DNA from 2 places in the Pediococcus sp. genome. Region 1 is predicted to be linked to the other one. Evidence: riboswitches for the same ligand, from Rfam matches in the RefSeq annotation. Region 1 holds a riboswitch; the other holds the start of a gene.

Region 1 (6,836 bases):
AATCGTGCCTTCCAAACGGGCATGACCCGCGATCACATTGCGAATGCTACCAGCATCAAATTTACCAAAAGTAATGACGCCGCCTTCAATTGGATCCACACTGCGGGAAATAATGGTCTGCACTTGATTAATAAACTGGCTCGCAGCCACCACCATATCATTTGCATCCTGTGGAAAAGCCGCATGACCACCCTTCCCATAGAAATCCACGTCAACTTCAGTGGTTCCGGCAAACAAAGTCCCCATCCGACAACCAATCGCACCAGTGGGTAAATCAGGATTGTCATGCAATCCGTAAAACTCATCTGGACACCATTTACCAGTGAAAATCTGCTTTTCATAAGCAGTTTTGCCACCGTTCAAGCTTTCCTCAGCCGGTTGGAAGAAAAACAACAAGTTATCTTTCGGCTGGTTAGCTGCAAAATAGTCGAGTAAGCCAAGTGCAACACTCATATGAATATCATGGCCACAGGCGTGCATCACATTGGGATGTTTAGAAGCAAATGGCAATCCAGTTTGTTCTGCAACTGGTAGTCCATCAATATCTGTTCGATAGCCAATTGTCCGTTCAGATGCACTCCCGTGAACTAACACGAGTAACGCGGTCGGCATTTCTGCCGGAGTTTGAATTTCCAAATTAGTTTGGTCGAACTGAAGCACCGTTCTTTTAATGAAAGCATGGGTTTCCGTTTCTTGCATCGCAAGTTCTGGAATCTGATGCAAGCTTTGATAAATTTTGATTAATTGAGGCTCTGTTAACATTGCTTGTTTGTTCATAACTTTACAGCTTTCTTAAAGTGTCCTCGAGTTCTGTCTTTGACCGAGTTTGGTCATCAATATCTTTCATTTTGCGGGCAGGCACACCAGCCACCATCGTGTAGGGGGCAACATCATTCGTCACAACCGCACCAGCAGCCACAACTGCCCCTTCTCCAACGTGAACACCTTCCAAAACAACGGAATTTGCCCCAATCATGACATTATCATCAATGCGCACGGGTTGGGCAGACGCCGGCTCAACCACGCCAGCTAAAACAGTTCCGGCACCAATATGAGCATGTTTTCCGACAATCGCACGACCGCCCATGACAACTCCCATATCAATCATGGTGTCTTCACCAACCTCAGCGCCAATGTTGATCAATGCTCCCATCATAATGACGGCATTGTCACCGATCACAACTTGATCCCGGATAATTGCCCCGGGTTCGATGCGCGCATTGATATTCTTAGTGTCCAACAATGGGACCGCTGAATTACGTCCATCATTTTCAACTTCATAATCTTCAATAACTGCTTTGTTGTTCTCAAGAAATGGTTTAACATCTGCCCAATCGCCAAAAACGGTTCCGGTTTTGGTTTCTACAAACGCTCGGACGCCTTTTGGAACATCAAGTTTAGTCAAATCACCTTTTAGAGTGACCTTTACGGGTGTTTTTTTCTTGGCGTTACTGATAAAATCAATGATTTCACGTGCATCTAACTGTGCCATGGATAAAATCCTTCCTTTATATAAACTTTTTTATTTTTCGTTGTCAGGTTATCATAAGGCTCAATGGTTATTTGAACTTTAAAAATTCTCGATTCTTCTATATTATATGGCATTCAGCAACTAAACAAAACTGCAATCCAGTTTGACCAAATCTTCATAACTTTCTCGTTTAACAATGACTTGTGCTTTACCTTTTTCGACAAACACCACCGCTGGCCGCGGATTTCGATTATAATTTGACGCCATTGAATACCCGTAAGCACCAGTAGCTGGAATTACCAAAACATCACCAGGCTGCGATTTAGGTAAGGCTTGTTTTTGAATCAAAATATCGCCTGATTCACAATATTTACCTGCAATTCTAACCGTTTCATCTGGTTTAGCCGTTGCCTGATTAGCTAAAACGGCTTCATATTTGGCCTCATAAAGCGCCGGTCGAATGTTATCGCCCATCCCGCCATCCACCGTCACATATGGGCGAATGCCAGGTACTTCTTTTCTTGAGCCAATTGTATATAAACTATATCCCGCGGGGCCTGCAATGGAACGGCCCGGTTCAATCCAAATGGCCGGCATTTTTAGCTGACGTAACGTGACCTGCTTTTGGACGGCCTTCACAATTGCGTCAACAAATTCTTCGGGTGCCAGCGGATCATCTTCTTTGGTGTACTGAATCCCAAAGCCCCCACCAATATTTAAGACTCGGGTTTCAAAGTTAAACTTCTTTTGCCAGTCAGCAGCCAAATCAACTAATTTTTGGGCTGCCATGACAAACCCATTAACCTCAAAGATTTGTGAACCAATGTGAGCATGAATACCAAGCATCTCTAGTTGTGAATTTGCTAACACCTGCTGCAACGCTTTTTGCGCTTGCCCAGATTGAATATCAAAGCCGAATTTGCTATCCTCTTGACCAGTTTGGTCATACTTATGGGTATGCGCTGAAACACCGGGCGTTAAACGTAACATGACTTTAATTGTCTGTTGTTTTTCTTTCAAGATTTCGCTTAGTAACTCAATTTCGTGAAAATTATCTAAAATCACAACCCCGATATGATGATCCACGGCCATTTCCAATTCTGCGCGTGATTTGTTATTGCCGTGAAAACTAACTTTTTCCATTGGAAAGCCAGCTTTGATGGCCGTATATAACTCGCCACCTGATACCACATCAATGTGCGCGTCCTCTTGATTGACAAGTTGAAACATCCCAACTGTGGCAAATGCTTTGCTGGCATAACTCACGGCGTAATCGACTTGATTACGCTCAAACACCTTTTTAAACCGCCGAATTTGTTGGCGGATTGCTGAGACATCATAGGCAATTAGCGGCGTCCCATAAGTATGCGCCAATTCTACGGCATCAGCCCCATCAATCATTAAATGTCCTGCTTCGTTTACTTGTTGCTCCCCTTGAGTACCCATTTATTTACCCCACTAGTTTTATAATTATTTTATTAAACAAAAAAGAGACCTTTTTGTTTAGCGCAAACAAAAAGATCCCAGAATGAGTTCATTATTATTCTGTATCAATTGTCGATAGCGCCCCGCAGCCGACATGTTTTGCTGCGACAGTCCGCAGTCTGTTAAACTACGTCCCAGCACACCAAACCCCTATCCAGATTTGACGCTTCGGCAACCGCCCCTTTCACTAGCTTCATAATTTGATAGAAATTCCACTAATTACTCTTGTTGGTTGCGACCTCTTAAATTATTAAAAAGTTTATAATACTTCTCACAGATAGTCAACCCCTTTACTCCAATAAAATTCCCTGTAGCTCTTTTGTATCAGTTAAAACAACTTTATCTCCATTTAATTTAGAGCTGCTAATATCGAGCTTGTTTAGTTCTAACATTGCTTTCACATGTAGTTTTGAACTGCGGCCAGCCGCATTGTTTTCCTAAATCAAAAATAAAAAACTTACTACTAAGTATTTCTTATAATTGATTAATTCAAAGAATAATTTAGTTGCTATTCATCAAAAAAATGCTAAAATTCACAATAACTAATCAAACTTTAATAAAATATAATTTTTGAAAACTAGAAAGGATTTTTTTACTCATGAAGGTTGTTAAATTTGGCGGTAGCTCATTAGCAGACGGCGCCCATTTTCAAAAAGTCATCTCCATCATTAAGGCTGATCCTGCACGACAGATTGTCGTTGTTTCCGCACCAGGGAAACGATTTTCTGAAGATACAAAGGTCACCGATCTCCTAATCACCTACGCTCAAAGGGTAATTGATCATCAAGATCCAAAAACGGTTGTGGATAAAATTAGTCAACGCTACCAAGCGATTAGTGATTTCTTTGGATTGCCAGCTAGACCAATTGACAAAATCATCAAAAAGCTTCGGTCACTACCCCTTGAATATTATCCAAGCAACACGTATTTGATGGCTGCCTTCAAAGCGCATGGTGAACGTCTTAATGCCATGTTGTTAACCGCCGTGCTCAATCATCTGAACATCCCTGCTCGCTTTGTGGATCCTTTTGAGGCAGGAATTATCGTAACTGACGATCCGAGTGACGCCTCTGTTTTACCAGAAACTTACGAAAATTTAGCGCATCTAAAGGTTACAGAAGAAAAACTAATTTTTCCTGGTTTCTTTGGGTTTACGCCGAATGGCCAGATTGCCACCTTTTCCCGCGGTGGTTCCGATATCACCGGCGCAATTGTTTCCCGAGGACTAAAAGCCGATTTATACGAAAATTTCACTGACGTTGATGCCATTTACGCGGCCGATCCACGGATTGTAGATCATCCCCATGCCATTAAGAAAATGACCTACCGCGAAATGCGCGAACTTTCTTATGCAGGTTTTTCCGTGTTTCATGATGAGGCAATTATTCCGGCAATTGAAGGCCAGGTCCCAATCAATGTGAAAAACACTAATCATCCCGAATTACCGGGAACTTTAATCGTTCCAGAAGATAGTTTTGAGCCCCACCGCACCATCACGGGTGTAGCAAGTTCCGATCGATTTGCGGCTCTATATCTGCACCGTTACCTGCTAAATAAAGAAGTTGGTTTTACATTAAAACTCCTTCAAATTTTATATAAATATGATGTTTCTTATGAACATATGCCTTCTGGAATTGATGACTTAACCATAATCTTTGACAAAAACCAGTTAGACAACGAAACTATTCATGAGATGTGTCATGACATTAAAAATACGTTGCATCCAGATCAACTTGATTGGATTGATGATTATGCGATTATCATGGTGGTTGGTGAAGGTATGCGGTCAAAAGTTGGGACAATTGAAAATATCATCCGTCCCCTCGCTGAAAACAACATTGGTGTTCACATGATCAATCAGGGTGCTTCACGAATTTCAATTATGTTAGGCACCAAACAAGCAGACGCCAAAAAAGCCGTCAAACAAATCTATCAACAGTTTTTCACATGTCAAACTGACACCCACGAAAGGAGCACTACTCATGCAGATTGATAAAGTTCATGGTTCCGAAAACCACTTCTTTTTACTCGATCAAACTCAGCTACAAACTAAATTAACTGACCAAGAATTAATTAATTTCGCCACAAAAATTACAAATCCGCAAACCGGACTTTTACAGGGAGCAGATGGCGTTTTAGTCATTGACGAGCCCACGCACGAAACGGCCTTGGCCCAGATGCGGGTCATTAACGCTGATGGCAGTGAAGCCTCAATGTGTGGAAATGGGTTACGGACCGTTTCCCGTTATTTAAGTAAAAAATTTCAGGTAGACCAATTTAAAGTTCAAACGCTTAACGCCGATTTAAAAGTCAGTAAAGCAAAGGATTTTGCGCCAAACGTGCCCGCATTTAGTGTTGAAATTTCACCAGTCTCATTTGATGCGGAAAAGTTACCGTTTCACAATGCAAACCATCAGCAATTAGTTGACGAGCCATGGCCAGAACTACTACCAGAACTCAAATTTACCGCACTCGCAGTGCCTAATCCTCATTTGATCAGTTTTGTCTCTGCTGAAGAATTAGCATCTGATGACCTAGGGACTTTAGGGAAACGTCTCAACGAACCCAACCCTTACTTTCCAGACGGTGTAAATGTCAGTTTTGCGGAAATTTTGGGTCAAAATAAATTATTTGTTCGTACTTTTGAACGAGGAGTTGGCTTCACCAATGCTTGTGGAACCGGCATGTCAGCTACTAGTTTGGCATTTGCCCTCACCCATCCTGATGAAGGTCAGTTTGATCAAGAAATCACCGTTTATAATCCCGGTGGCTTAGTTAAAACCAACGTCCACAAACGAAATGGCATCTATGATATTGATTTAATTGGAAATGCGACGGTCACACATCACCTTGAGATTTCCGAAGCTGACCTGCATGCCGCTAAATTAACTGATGTTCAAATCAACAAAACGGATGAAGAAACAAGTTATCAAAAATTTGTGACACAATTGCCAAAAATCAACAATATTTCCGTTAAATCATAAAAAAAGAGGCCGGACAAAAACTATGTTTTGTCCGGTCTATTTATATTTCCCCAAATATTATTTCTAAAACGTGGGAAAAAGCAGATTCTTCCGCCTATCTTCAGAATCTAACGCCTTTTGTCCACTTTTTATTTTATTGTTTTTGATGAGAAACCTTCTCCAACGTCCAACCAGACATTAAATGGAATTCATAGTCTTGGCTGACAAACTGCTTATTGGGAACGCCATTGCTAAATAACAAGCGCATTTCCTCGTTTTTATAAACGCGTGTTTTACGAGTAATCTTGACTTGATTCAACTTAGAATTTCGTTTAATTTTGGTAGTTCCGGTTGTAGGGTCCGTCTTAGCCAGTTTTTGCTGCAATGGATTTGTGGCGTAATAATAAATTCGCTCATCCTTGGTACCAATTTGTTGATACAAGATGGCATGTTTGCCCTTCACACTTGAGGTCAACGGATAAGTTTGCGTTTGATTAACTTCTTTCATTCCTAAATAAATATTGTAGTTTAACGCGATTAACACGACACTCCCAATACTTAAAATAAGACCCAAAGTTACCCAAATCATTTTATTAATACCACGGTGCATAAAAATCATGCTACAAGCAAAAAGGATTGCACCAGCGAACAAAAAAATAATTATCATGTTAATATCCCCCTCGTGCATCTTTTTTCAAGAAGAACGTTAATAGAAAACCAAGTACCGCAAACATTGTGGCAATTAAAAATGCGTAGCGGAATCCTAAAACATTCGCATTTAAAGCAAGTTTTTTAAATAAGATAGGTGTTGCTTGTGAAACGCCGCTGCCTGGGGTGTGAGATAACGTCACACTTGACATGATGGAAACTAAAATGGCTGTTCCCATGGAAGCAAATACCTGACGGGCCGTATTATT
Region 2 (6,836 bases), on a different contig from region 1:
TGACCTTGCATTTCGCACACCCTTTCTTGCATCTTTGACTAATGTTGACTTTCATTATACGAAACTCTTCATAAAAAGCAAAGTTTTTTGTACTGAGGCCGACACTTGATGATTAAAACTTAAAAATAGTGGTCATCAGGTGAACAATTTAGAGATATTCAATCATTTTTGAAATGGACCTTTTAATTTTTTGATTAAACTTTGTACTATTGTAAACTTTGTACTATTGTAATGTAGCATTTTATAAAAAGAGAAGCATCAAATCGGCTGATTTGATGCTTCTCTTCATAAATCGGGAAAACAGGATTCGAACCTGCGACCCCCACGTCCCGAACGTGGTGCTCTACCAAGCTGAGCTACTTCCCGTTATTGGTAAATAACTTTAAGTGGGTAATTCTCCGTAAATGCACTTTTCCACCGTCTAAGTGCGTAATCGGGAAGACAGGATTCGAACCTGCGACCCCCTGGTCCCAAACCAGGTGCTCTACCAAGCTGAGCTACTTCCCGTTTGTTCTTAAATCCACACATTGTTGCTAAAATACTCCTAAACGTAAAATGCCAACTAGTAAACGAATTACAGTTGGCATTTTATGTTTTTTTCAGTCAATCTGTCAATAAACAGTTAATCCTGAAGGGGATGCACCCAGTAGGAGTCGAACCTACAACCTTCTGATTCGTAGTCAGACACTCTATCCAATTGCGCTATGGGTGCTTATTTTAAAAATGCCGAGGACCGGGATCGAACCGGTACGGTCATCACTGACCGCAGGATTTTAAGTCCTGTGCGTCTGCCAATTCCGCCACCCCGGCAAATATATGTGTGCTTGTAGTGAAAACTACAAAGCGGAAGACGAGATTCGAACTCGCGACCCCCACCATGGCAAGGTGATGTTCTACCACTGAACTACTTCCGCATAGTTGCTAATGCCGACTAGAGGATTCGAACCTCCGACCTCCTGTTTACAAAACAGATGCTCTGCCAACTGAGCTAAGTCGGCTAATTAATACAGAATATTAATTAGAAGTGCGGGCGAAGGGACTCGAACCCTTACATCTTTCGATACAAGAACCTAAATCTTGCGCGTCTGCCAATTCCGCCACGCCCGCAATGCTTATATTTGTAAATGAGCCGTGGCAGCCTCGAACTGCCGACCCTCTGATTAAAAGTCAGATGCTCTACCAACTGAGCTAACGGCTCAAATGGAGGATACAGGGCTCGAACCTGTGACCCTCTGCTTGTAAGGCAGACGCTCTCCCAACTGAGCTAATCCTCCATCAAACGACAACTACATAATATTATCATTGACCCCTACCAATTGTCAATAAATTTTTGTAGTTGTCGTAAAATATCCACTATGAATTATATTTGATCCTTTCCTAGTATCACCCAGTTCACAGCTACTTTGTAATTTTTGTCACACCACCCATATAGGGTACTAAAACGTCGGGGATGGTAACTGATCCATCTTCGTTTTGATAATTTTCAAGAATAGCAGCCACTGTTCGCCCAACTGCTAATCCAGAACCATTCAAAGTGTGCACATATTGTAATTTGCCATTTTCATCTCGATAACGAATTTGAGCCCGACGAGCCTGAAAATCTGTACAATTTGAACAACTCGAAATCTCACGATACATGTTTTGAGCTGGAATCCAAACTTCCAAGTCATGCGTCATCGCAGCAGTAAAACTCATATCACTCGTTGTTAAGGTAATCACATGGTATGGCAATTTCAATAATTTCAGTAAACTTTCTGCCTGATTAGTCAACTTTTCAAGTTCGTTCCATGAATTTTCAGGTTTTGTAAACTTAACCATTTCCACCTTGTTGAATTGATGCATCCGAATCAACCCACGCGTATCACGGCCAGCACTCCCCGCTTCAGAACGAAATGCAGGTGATAAAGCTGTTTCATTAATTGGTAAATCATCCCCATCCAAAATTTCATTGCGATGGAAGTTAACCAATGGTACTTCAGCAGTTGGAATTAAAGTTAATTCACTATCTTGAATCTCATAGCCGGCATGATTTTCCTTAAACTTAGGGAATTGGCCTGTTCCATACATTGACTCATCATTCACCATGTAGGGCGTAATCATTTCCGTATAACCAGCTTTATCATTTTGATCTAAGAAAAAGTTATAAACCGCCCGTTCCAGCTTAGCACCCATGCCAATATAATAAACAAACCGACTGCCTGATACCTTGGCTGCTCTTTCAAAATCTAAAATGCCTAAATCTTCACCAATGTCCCAATGTGCTTTTGGTTTAAACGTGAATTTACGAGGTTTACCCACTTTGCGTAATTCCACACTGCCTTCTTCGGTCAAACTGATTGGGACATCTTGGTTAGGAATGTTTGGTAAATGAGCTGCCATATCCTGAACTTGTTCAGTCAATGTTTGCAATTGGGCATCAAGTTCCTTGATCTCGCCACTTACTTTGCGCATTTCAGTAATTTTGTCATTGGCATCTTCTTTTTGACGTTTCAATAACGAAATTTGGTCTGAAACCTCGTTACGCGTCTTTTTGAGTGTTTCACTTTCGACGATTAAGTCCCGACGTTTTTGATCCACGTCCAATAATTTTTCAATTTCTTTTGGATCAATACCGCGTGTCCCTAAACGTTCTTTTACGAAATCTGTATTTGTGCGAATATTTTTTAAATCTAACATTTTCATGTCCTCCTTCAATTTTGTATACATAATAAAAAGACCTAATCATCCCATTAATTGGGACGAAAAGGTCTTTTTCGCGGTACCACCCAAGTTTGCTGTTACCAGCACCCTTAATTGGAGTTTAACGACCGCAGCCGTGTGAAATTACTCACCCGTTTTAATCCACCGGAGTTTCGATTGATAGCTTTCACTAACTCTATCTCGCTTTAAATCTACTTTATGTGAATCTACGTTTATTTATTAATAACCTAATCATAACCGAAACTAATCCAATAGACAACTAAATTTCAGCAATTTTTTGATCAATTGTTTGAATTACTTTTTGACGTGCCTGTGGATCTTCCACAAAATCAAACTGATCCCCATCAATTTGAATCTTTGGACTCTCATTATAATTGTCATACCACTCACTATAACGATCATTCAAGTCACGATAATACTCATATAAACTAGGATCATTATCAATCTGTTCATATGAGCGACCACGATTTTTGATCCGTTCCAACATTGTATCAAACGAAATGTTGATATCAATTAACAAATCAGGATTCTTTTGATAATGAGTTTCTGGAAGTTCTTCCATCATATTTGTTAGTAAAGAGTCATAGATCTGAACTTCGGTGCTTGTTGCCCGACCCAAATCTGCATTCAGATGGAATAGAAGTGAATCTTCATAAATAGAACGATCCATCACACTATTTTTGGTTTGAAAAGCTTCTTTAATACCATCTAAACGGCGATTCAGAAAATAAATCTGAAGAAGAAAAGCATAGCGTTTAGGATCTTTATAAAAGAGTGGCAAAATCTTATTATCATCCACCGATTCATAAAATGCTTTTGTACCTAAATGTTGTGACAAAATTTCTGTTAACGTTGTTTTTCCTGCGCCGATTGGGCCTGACAATGCAATCATTCGAAGTTCCCCTTTATTCCTGTTTTAATACTATATATTGTAGCATGAATCTAAGTTAAAACAACATGTAGATTAAAACTTCTTTTCTCAAAAACAGTCTGTTTTATTGCAGCGCCTTACATTATACACTTATTTTTCAGCTTTTCGAGCCTTTAAAATAAAATCAGGTTGTGTTAAATCAACTTCGTCCAACGAAATAACATGAGTATGATATTTAATTTTATAATACGTATATAAAATGATAAAAATCGGGACACTCATGTAACTGATCCCAATTGCTTCCCAGTTAAACGTGGCAAACGAATGGATATCTTGACCGGCAATAACGAGTAGACACAGTACAAACGCAAAAATCGGCCCAAATGGGAACCATTTTGCATGGTAGCGTAATTCTTCGACTTTGTGTCCTTGTTTGACGAATGCCCTGCGAAAACGGAAATGAGAAATAGCAATCCCTAACCAAGCAATAAAACCAGTCAGCCCACTTGCAGCGACCAGCCACATATAGATTTCAGGGCCTGCAATGCTAGAAATAAATGTTAACGCCCCCACAATCGTTGTGCCAATCAACGCCATCAAAGGAATTCCTCGTTTTGTGGTTAAGCTAAATGTCTTGGGTGCGTATCCTTGTAAAGCTAACGAATAAAGCATCCGAGTTGAAGCGTACATGCCAGAATTAGCCGATGAAATCACCGACGTCAAGATCACGGCATTCATAATGCTGGCCGCACCTGCCAAACCAGCTCGCCGGAACACTAGCGTAAACGGACTAATTTTGACATCACTTGCAGAAGAACCCAATAAATCGGGACTTGTGTACGGGATGATACAAGCGATGACAAAAATAGCTAAAATATAGAATAATAAAATGCGCCAGAAAACTTGATTAATCGCCTTAGGGACACTCTTTTCGGGAGTTTCAGATTCTCCAGCTGTAATTCCAATCAATTCAGTTCCTTGAAATGAAAATCCAGCAACGACGAAAACACTTAAAATCATCGGAAGCCCACCGACAAACGGTGCTTTTTTATAGGTGAAGTTGTTTAGATAAGTTGCATGACCACCCATAATGCCAAAAATTACTGCCACACCAATGACTAAGAAAATAATTACCGTGACAACCTTAATCAACGCCATCCAGTACTCAGTTTCACCAAACGTCTTTACCGTTAAAGCGTTAATCGCAAAAATCAAGATCAGCGCTACCGTACTCCAAACCCAACCGGGTACGTTGGGTAGCCAAAATTTCATGACAATGGAAACTGTACTGATATCAACTGCCAAGGTAATTGCCCAGTTAAACCAGTAATTCCAGCCCATCGCAAATCCCAAAGCCGGATCCACATATTTTGTGGAATAGGTCGCAAACGAACCCGAAACTGGCATGTAAGTGGCCATTTCCCCTAAACTCGTCATCAAGAAGTACACCATGATCCCCATTGCCACGTACGCAATCAGTGCACCAGCTGGACCAGCCTCTGAAATCGCTGACCCACTAGCCACAAATAATCCAGTTCCAATACTTCCTCCAAGCGCGATCATGGAGATATGCCGTGTCTTCAAAGATCGATCAATTGAATGATTCTCTTCCTGTGCCATAAAGCTACTTCCTCCTTAAAATTCGAATTAAAAAGGCAATCTTATTTTTAACCAATAAAAAAAGCCTTTTTGCATAACAAATCGCCATACAAAAAGACTTACTAAATTTCTCAGTCAAATCGTAGATAGCGCCCCGCGATGTGTTTGAATGCACCACGACAGTCCCTGATTTATTAAACCAGATCCCAACTCTAAGTTGAAAAAGCAACTTAAAATTTCGGCCAAACACCCTTTTGCAACTTGTCTACAATGCTTTTTCATCTACAAGCTGTGACTGATGAGTTTGGCAACCTCTTCTTTCGATATGAATCAATTATATACAAGCTCAGTGTATCTGACAACACCAAGTGTTAATCATTCGTTAATTTTGTGCCCTGAATTTTCTCGTTTAGCTTTTGAAACTGGGCATGTAACTCATTGTCAGAGCCGTTCCAATCAATTCCCGGAACTGCAGGTTCACCCATGATTTTAACGAGCACATCATTCAAACTTTGATGTTTGAGATAGTCGCGCCACAAATTATCTGCCTGTTGAAATGTGTCGTTTAAAACATTTTTACCACGCTCGGCAATCGGATGGGCCTCAGAAAACACATTTTCAATAAAACCCATGTCTGGATATGTTTTAATGGGTCCTTCACTCGCTTCAACAATGTCCAGTAATGAAATTTCACTTGGCTTTTTGGCTAGTCGAAAACCGCCATTATTTCCCGGAATTGAGGTAACCAAACCGGCAACAACCAATTTACGCATAATTTTTCGCAAATAAGTCTCTGATCCTGTTAATCGATCGTGAATCACCGCCGTCGTCAACGGAATTGAGCGATCCTGTGTACACAATAACGCAATAATACATGCTGCTTGTTCAAATCCTTTAGTGAGTTGCATAATGACCACCTTCTATAAATGCTTGCGCTGTTAATTGATAAAAATTTTCTTGTCGCGAAACCGGATTTAACACACTTGCCGGTAAAACATGTTCACCGACCTTCTTAAAACTAAGATGTTCTAAAATAGCTGCCGATCGTTTATTTTCAGCATAGGTACTTGCCAATACGACATATGCGGAGTTTTCATGAAAAGTATGATTTAAAATTGATTGAACGGCTTCTGTCATATACCCGCGGCCCCAAAAATCTTGATTCAGCATGTAACCTAATTCCAGTTTTAATGGATCTCGTTCATGATTATCACCCACCACTGGATAAAGCCCAACACTACCGATAACTTCTGAAGTTTGCTTTATTGTCATAGCCCAAATGTTGGGTTGCATAAGTTGCTGTAAAAAATAATCACTTTCAAACGCGTTTGCAGCCACACGAAAACTAGCCATCTCTGCAATTTCTTCGTTTTCAACGATGGCTCGTAACCCTGTTAAATCAGCCGGCACAAATGGTCGCAGCTTTAGCCTTGTGGTATAAATTTTTTTATTCACAGCTATCCCCGTTCATTACTTTCAACGTGTGATGTTAATATAAATTAACACATCAAAACGATCTACGTATAAGAATACCAGAATTTGTTCTCATAATGTACTTTTTTTGTCCAGTTTCAAAATGTTTCGTTGCTAATTTACTGCCACCCTTATCATACCGCACAACTAAACTAACGCGTGAAATTTTATCCGCCAGTTCCAATCAAAAAAA

Evidence for each region. Region 1 has a riboswitch for lysine ahead of lysA (diaminopimelate decarboxylase). Riboswitches for the same ligand answer to the same signal wherever they lie in the genome.
Region 2: linked by a shared signal. The riboswitch ahead of DD627_RS02600 (amino acid permease) and the one ahead of lysA (diaminopimelate decarboxylase) in region 1 are both predicted to bind lysine.

Annotation. Positions count from the first base shown of each region.
Region 1 covers NZ_DOEM01000027.1:52,778-59,613, reverse strand. The annotation lists gene DD627_RS06755 (N-acetyldiaminopimelate deacetylase) at 1-762, opposite strand, end outside; gene dapD (2,3,4,5-tetrahydropyridine-2,6-dicarboxylate N-acetyltransferase) at 782-1,492, opposite strand; gene lysA (diaminopimelate decarboxylase) at 1,613-2,917, opposite strand; lysine riboswitch at 3,025-3,208, opposite strand; gene DD627_RS06740 (aspartate kinase) at 3,555-4,949, shown strand; gene dapF (diaminopimelate epimerase) at 4,939-5,940, shown strand; gene DD627_RS06730 (DUF4811 domain-containing protein) at 6,074-6,586, opposite strand; gene DD627_RS06725 (MDR family MFS transporter) at 6,588-6,836, opposite strand, start outside.
Region 2 covers NZ_DOEM01000007.1:105,346-112,181, forward strand. The annotation lists gene DD627_RS02540 (CtsR family transcriptional regulator) at 1-11, opposite strand, end outside; tRNA gene DD627_RS02545 (tRNA-Pro) at 293-366, opposite strand; tRNA gene DD627_RS02550 (tRNA-Pro) at 434-507, opposite strand; tRNA gene DD627_RS02555 (tRNA-Arg) at 639-712, opposite strand; tRNA gene DD627_RS02560 (tRNA-Leu) at 725-810, opposite strand; tRNA gene DD627_RS02565 (tRNA-Gly) at 843-914, opposite strand; tRNA gene DD627_RS02570 (tRNA-Thr) at 926-998, opposite strand; tRNA gene DD627_RS02575 (tRNA-Leu) at 1,026-1,107, opposite strand; tRNA gene DD627_RS02580 (tRNA-Lys) at 1,126-1,198, opposite strand; tRNA gene DD627_RS02585 (tRNA-Val) at 1,202-1,274, opposite strand; gene serS (serine--tRNA ligase) at 1,399-2,676, opposite strand; gene DD627_RS02595 (deoxynucleoside kinase) at 2,960-3,592, opposite strand; gene DD627_RS02600 (amino acid permease) at 3,722-5,191, opposite strand; lysine riboswitch at 5,310-5,495, opposite strand; gene DD627_RS02605 (Rrf2 family transcriptional regulator) at 5,542-6,078, opposite strand; gene DD627_RS02610 (GNAT family N-acetyltransferase) at 6,065-6,625, opposite strand.